DNA from 2 places in the Marinomonas sp. HM11-D genome. Region 1 is predicted to be linked to the other one. Evidence: predicted binding sites of a transcription regulator. Region 1 holds the regulator's gene; the other holds the start of a gene.
The links. The regulator PhoB, encoded in region 1, activates phosphate uptake and scavenging genes when phosphate is short. The targets are predictions, from matches to a motif close to TGTCATANNNNTGTCANA.
Positions count from the first base shown of each region.

Region 2: a site for PhoB is predicted at 1,425-1,442, ahead of olsF (bifunctional ornithine lipid synthase OlsF). Genes of this name have one in related genera too.

Region 1 is NZ_JBMMKT010000008.1:104,052-107,474, reverse strand. It holds gene ACOSVP_RS12350 (response regulator) at 1-303, shown strand, start outside; gene phoR (phosphate regulon sensor histidine kinase PhoR) at 373-1,776, opposite strand; gene phoB (phosphate regulon transcriptional regulator PhoB) at 1,784-2,479, opposite strand; gene ubiA (4-hydroxybenzoate octaprenyltransferase) at 2,575-3,423, opposite strand, start outside.
Region 2 is NZ_JBMMKT010000006.1:99,398-102,820, forward strand. It holds gene olsF (bifunctional ornithine lipid synthase OlsF) at 1-1,351, opposite strand, end outside; gene ACOSVP_RS10785 (hypothetical protein) at 1,522-1,707, opposite strand; gene ACOSVP_RS10790 (ChrR family anti-sigma-E factor) at 1,792-2,478, opposite strand; gene ACOSVP_RS10795 (sigma-70 family RNA polymerase sigma factor) at 2,484-3,059, opposite strand; gene ACOSVP_RS10800 (nuclear transport factor 2 family protein) at 3,226-3,423, shown strand, end outside.

The sequences.
Region 1 (3,423 bases):
GATGTGAAAATCCCAACCAAGGTGCGTTTTGCGGGTAAAGAGTTCCGTTGTATGGTGGTGCATTTCGGCAAAGAAGAAGCCACCCTGTTGATCAAAAGTGATGACGTGATCCCAACCGTGTTGGATCAAGCGGTCTTAGACCTAACCTTTGAGCAGAAGGTGAATCGTCTGAACTACTACGTGCAAGCGGTGGCGACCACTGAGAAAAAACATGACTCGGCGTTTTTAACCGTGACCCTGTGTTTGATCGATCAGGACGCGGACAAGGAAGCCTTTATTCAGCGTTTATTTGATTCGTTGTAAGAACGATTCAGACGACGCATAAAAAAGCCCAATGCATTGCATTGGGCTTTTTTGTATCTGAGTGCTGCACTACGCAGAAGGCGTATGCGCGGATGTTTCTGAGCCGTTCTCAGCCGTATCGGACACTTTCTTCACGTCATCCACGTTGTCTTCCACATCGCTTGCCACGGTCGCTAGCAATGCCTCTTGGCGTACACGGTCGGTTGGGAAGTGGCAGGAGAAGGTGCTGCCAAACCCCGGTTGACTGCGAATTTGCAGCTTGGCGTTATGGTGAATCAAGACGTGCTTGACGATCGCTAAGCCCAAACCAGTACCACCAGTGTTAGAGCCGCGGCCCTTATCGACACGGAAGAAGCGTTCCGTTAGACGTGGAATGTGGCGTGGGTCGATGCCCAAACCTTGGTCTTCTACTGAGAACACTCCACTGAATTCATTTTGAATCCATTTTACCTGAACGTGACCACCTTCTGGTGAGTACTTGATCGCGTTGAAGATAAGGTTTGAAAACGCGCTATAAAGCTCACTGGTAGCGCCATAAATGTAGCTATCTTCTGGAATCTCAAAGCTAATCTCATGCTGCTCTGACATCATCGGCAGGGCGGTTTTACGCACCGTCTCACAAATGTCTTCCAGCTTAAGCCATTGATGGGGCTCTTTCTGATCATTGGTCTCTAGGCGAGACAGCAACAACAAGTCCTCGATCAAATGCTCCATACGCAACGACTGATCGGTCATATTGACGATACCGCGTTGCATGGACGGCGGCAGGTTATCTTTAAACATGGATAAGGTTTCAAGATAGCCTTTGATCACTGTCAGTGGCGTTTTCAGCTCGTGGGAAGCGTTTGCGACAAAGTCTTTACGCATCTGCTCTAGCAAATGTAAACGGGTCACATCACGGACAAAAATCAGGTGATCGTTTTGGTCGTAAAGCGTGGTTTGCAGCTCTAAATATACCCCTTCTTTTGAAGGCGATTTAATCACGAGAGGCTCACCAAAGCGCTTTTGCGTGAAGTATTTAAAGAATTCCGGATTACGCAGAATATTGGTAATCGGTTGACCACGATCGACAGGACGTTGCAGGCCCAATAACAAGCCCGCCGAGTTGTTCCACCATTCCAAGTTGCCGTTATTATCGGCCATGATCACGCCTTCTTTGAGCGCGGCGGTGGAGTTCTCGATACGGTTCAAGGCTTGGCGCATACGACGTTTCGATTTACGCTGTTTCTTTTGCAGACGATAGACTGCATCAAAGATTTCACCCCAGATACCCGTCGCGTCTGGGGGCGCAGCTTTACCGGAGCGGCGTAGCCAATTGTGAAATTGATACAGTTGATACAGCTGCCAATACAGCGTACCGAGCGTATACAATAAGGCTAGCGCAAGAATATGGCCCAATACGAAACCAATGGCGATCACCGCCATTAGTCCACTCATCCATGTAATGAAAGCTCGTTGCCAAGTTCTTTTCATATAAAGTCTATGCCGTACGTTTCGCAGAGAATCGGTAACCCGTGCCGCGAACCGTTTGAATTAAAAAGTCGTGGGAATCGCCAATCGCTTTACGTAGACGACGAATATGCACATCCACCGTACGCTCTTCAACGTAAACGTTTCCACCCCAGACTTGATCCAATAGCTGTGCGCGAGAGTAGGCACGCTCTTGGTGAGTCATTAAGAATTTCAACAAGCGGTACTCAGTCGGTCCCATCTCGATTGGCATGGTGCCAATGGAAACGCGTTGGCTGATAGGGTCTAGCAGTAGGCCTTCCACTTCGATTGGGTCGTCGACACCTTGTGGTGTGGCACGACGCAATACCGCTTTTAAACGCGCCACCAATTCACGTGGCGAGAATGGCTTGGTGATGTAATCATCCGCACCCACTTCTAGACCTTGAATCTTGTTGTCTTCTTCGCTTTTCGCGGTCAACATGATGACGGGAATTTCCGCCGTGGTTGGGTCTTTTTTCAGGCGACGAGTCAACTCAACGCCACTGCCACCAGGCATCATCCAATCCACTAACACCAAATCAGGGCGGTGATCGACGATCATCTCATGCGCCTGTTGGCTATTTTCCGCTTCCATGTATTCATAGCCAGCCATTTCCAGCGCGACGGCGATCATCTCGCGGATTGGTGCTTCATCATCAATAATTAGTACTTTTTTACCGGTCACAGGATTTATCCTCATCTCAGGAACGGTAGTTATTAAAGCCGCTAAATATGACAGCTGTGTTAAATTGTCATATCAGTGCCACATGATTGCCACAATTAAATGTAATACCCGAGTAAGATTCCTGCAAAGATGCAGTAACCGACACGGTTATTATCTAAGAAAGAACGGAAGCAGGCTTGGCGCTCACGCTCTTTGGCTTGTTGGTATTGCTGGTAAAACAGGTACACAGCGCCCAACAAGCTGACAAAGTACAAAATCCCCAGCTGAGCAATCACGCCAATCCACATCATCAGCGATAGGGTTAGGCCCTGCAGAATAATAATCACCAGTAAGTCGTAACGGCCAAATAGGATAGCGGTGGACTTAATGCCGACTTTCAAATCGTCGGGACGGTCAGTCATGGCGTAGTAGGTGTCATAGGCGATGGTCCAGAAACAGTTCGCCACAAACAACATCCACAGTTGCGGATCCAGTAAGCTACCCCCTTGAGCGCTGTAGGCCATCGGGATGGCCCATGAGAACGCCAAGCCTAGGAACAGCTGCGGTAAATGGGTGTAGCGTTTCATAAAAGGATACAGCGCTGCTAGGAACAAACCGACAAAAGACAGCAAAATGGTTTGCAGGTCGGTAAACAGCACCAAAATAAAGCTTAAAATCGATAGTCCGGCAAACAGTGCCAAGGCTTCTACTTCTGATACACGACCGGACGGCAACGGACGGTTCTTAGTACGTTCGACAAAGCCATCGACTTTACGATCGGCAAAGTCGTTAATGACGCAGCCTGCTGAGCGCATGCTGAACACACCCAGTACAAAGATGAAAATCAGATGCCATTCTGGCCAGCCATCGGCCGCCAACCAAAGTGCCCAAAGGGTTGGCCACATCAGCAATAGGGAACCGATTGGGCGGTTAAAACGGGTTAAGTCGGCGTAATCTTTTAGTTT
Region 2 (3,423 bases), on a different contig from region 1:
AGTTGCCACTCAAGCTCACTGGGCCGAACATATAGCGCACTTCTGGGTGCTTCATCAGGTAGGCGCCGATGCCATACCAAAGGTAATCTAGACTGCGTTTGCCCCAGTATTTTGGCTGCACAAAACTACGACCCAGCTCAATGCCTTGCTCGAAGTAGGATTCCATATCGCAGCTGTAGCTAAATAGAGTACTGCTGTAGATGCTGTAATCTTTTTCAGACTTTAGGTAACGGTAGACTTCGCCGATGCGGTAGGCGCCGACGATTTCCAGCTCTTCTTCGTCCCACAGTACCAAGTGACGGTAATATTGATCGTACTTGTCTAAGTCTTTTTGCTCGCCGGTGCCTTCGCCCACTTTACGAAACGCGATTTCGCGCAAGCGACCGATTTCCTGCATTAGGCTGGATTCGTGTTCGTATTCCGCGAGGTAAATCTGCTTGTTGTCTTTGGTCGAGCCTAGGTGTTCCGCTCGTTTGAGCTCTAATTTTAATTGCTGACGATTTTGTGGGTGCGAGATGGTTTTCTCGGTCTTCAGTAATGGCTTGCGACCCTTGGCGATGCGGTACAAATGACGCTTCACCAGCTTGTTCTTTTCTTTGGTGCTCAGGGGCAACTTGGCCAATTCTTGAATCGGAATCGGCTCACCCACTTGAATTGGAATACGACGGTTACGCTGGCGGAACATTTCGTTGGCCAACTGCATGGTCGACAGCGGACGGTAGACCCAAGAACTGGTGTAGAACATCATCGAATTACGGCCACCGATGTGCACTGGCAAGATCTGGCTGTTAGTTTTCTCAGCGATTTTTAAGTAGCTCGAGTTCCATTTCAGATCTTTCACGCCGCTTGGAGAGAGGCGTGAGACTTCGCCGGCAGGGAAAATGATCACACACTCTTCACGGTGCAAGCAGTCCATGATGGCTTTTAATTGCTTACGGCCAGTTTTGCCGCCGATGTTGTCGACTGGTAGGACCAGACCTTTTAGGGCGTCAAAGCCCATCAACAAATCGTTGGCGACAATTTTCACATCGGGGCGAATTTCAGCGATCAAACGTAGAATCGCCAAACCGTCTAACGCTCCCAAAGGGTGGTTGGCAACGATTAACGTGCGGCCAATGGCGGGAATATTGCGGCGATCCACTTGGCTCGCTTGATAGCCGAAGTTGAAGTGATCAAGTACACGATCGATAAACTCAAAGCCGACACAATGGCCATGTTGTTCAAGGAACTGGTTAACTTCGTTTTCGTGAAAAAGACGCTTTAAAAAACTGATGGTTGGCTTGGTGATAAGAGGGCTCTTATCGAAAAAACCTGGGGCCTTGCTAGAAATAATTTGTTCGACTTGTAACACGATTTAGCTCCGCTAACCTTTTAATATCTCTTAAACAGGCTAGGGAGCGACGGTGACAGCTCGGTGACGAATTTGTGTCCACTTGATGACAAAGTGAACAGCGCGGTGCTAAGTCATAGGTACAAAAAACCGAGGCACAAAAAAGCCGATCAGTGATCGGCTTTAGAGGATTATTCAGCTTTAGGCTTGCTGTTGCCTAAGGTGATATGGCGTGAACCTTTGAAATTACTTTGTCCACTTACGCCTTGGTCGATCTGTTCGATTTGTCCACCACGTGCCAAAAACTCTTCCATTTGTTTTGCGATTGTTGCAGACGTCTCCGCTGGAACATCGGCTTGTTTCTTCTTTGCCGCCATGGTGTATTCCTTGTAGTTTTTAGATTGAGGTCTAATTATATCAGATTTCAAAGGCCATGGCTTTAGTTTATTTTTTCGCCGACGTTAGCCGCCGTTCAGAGCACTACTAGGGTGAAAATAGCGCATGATGGGATTCAGTAATCGAGTCAGCCAGCCGGTAAATTCGATTGGCGAATCGAGCACGATCAGACAAATGCACTCAGCGTCTTTGGTCACACGAGGCTGGTGTTTGTCATGATGATCGCGACAAATAAAGTCACCTTCGCGGTATAACCCGTCTTCGTCAGAAAATGCCCCTTTCAGCACCACGGTAATCTCGTTACCGGTATGGCGATGGCTAGGTAAGCGTGCACCGGGTTTGACTCGTGATAACGCAATCTGCGCGCCGCCCATCTCATTACATAGGGTGGCTAGCTTGAAAGAGGGGGTTAAATGAATCCAGTTCAAAGCATCGAAGCCCTTTGGAATAAAGCGACGCAGTGACTCTGGAATATGCAACAAGCTTCCCTTGCTCTCTGTGTTCAGAGTGTCTGAGTCAGACTGGGCAATGGCCGCCATGACATTTTGCTTGAGCTTTGCCATGTGCTCTTGGCTGGTGGTTTCGCTATGACTGGCGAACAGCTGAGCGCCGACCATATTTAGACGTCTGACTTGCTCACGACACTGAGAACATTGGTCAAGGTGTACGGACACTGCCAACCCGTGCGCAAGGGGCAGAGCGCCGGCAGAGTAATCGGTCAATGTATCGAGTGTTGGATGGCAGCTAAGCATAGCGACTACCTCTTAATGATTACAGATAACTTGTTCAACGCGAGGCGTACACGAGACTTGACGGTACCAAGCGGTAAGCCAAGTTCTTCTGACGCTTCGGAATGACTTTTGCCTTCTAAGTAGACTTTCGACAGCACTTGCTGCTGCTCGCTAGGTAGTTGGCTCAAGCCGTTACGAATACGTTCTTCGTCGCGTTGTTGTTGCGCTTCACGAAATGGATCGGCATTTTCGTCGGCCATTTCACTCCAAAATTCTTCCGGATCGATGTCACTTTGGTAACGTCCATTTTTGCGCATGTAATCAATACGCGCATTTCGAGCAATGGTAAAAATCCAAGTGTTTAACGACGCCGTGGCTGGATTGTACAAATGGGCTTTGTTCCAGATACGAATCATCACTTCCTGTGCAATATCATCCGCCATCAAATTCGCACCAGGTTGTGCCGCCAAACAAAAGGCGCGAATACGGGGTGCGTAATGATCAAATAGTCGTTCTAAGGCGCGGGTATCCCGTGCGTCAGCGACTTGTGTCATGGCATCCAGCAAGCTGGTGTCAGTGGTTGTTTCAGAAACAGTGTTCATCCTAGGGCTCCAAACGTGCACGTGGATCAGTCTGGGTGTGGCGAAGACCTCTTTGCAATAGCATTATACGAACATGTCTGGTGATCGGATCAGTGATCTAAAGATTTTTTCAGGACGTATAACTCAAACAGACACACTTGATATTAGGACGCATGGGATCATCTGTATGCAGGTAACCGACTCCACCTCAAAACACGCACTTATTGAACGCTTTAAGGCGTTTTATAAGGACGTTAAACATCCACGCCTCGATACCATTGGTGAAGTGTATTCCAGTCAGGTGAAGTTCTGCGATCCAGTGCACAAAATTCAGGGCTTAGCGGAGCTGCATGCGTACCTTTCAGACATGTGTGAAAACGTTGAA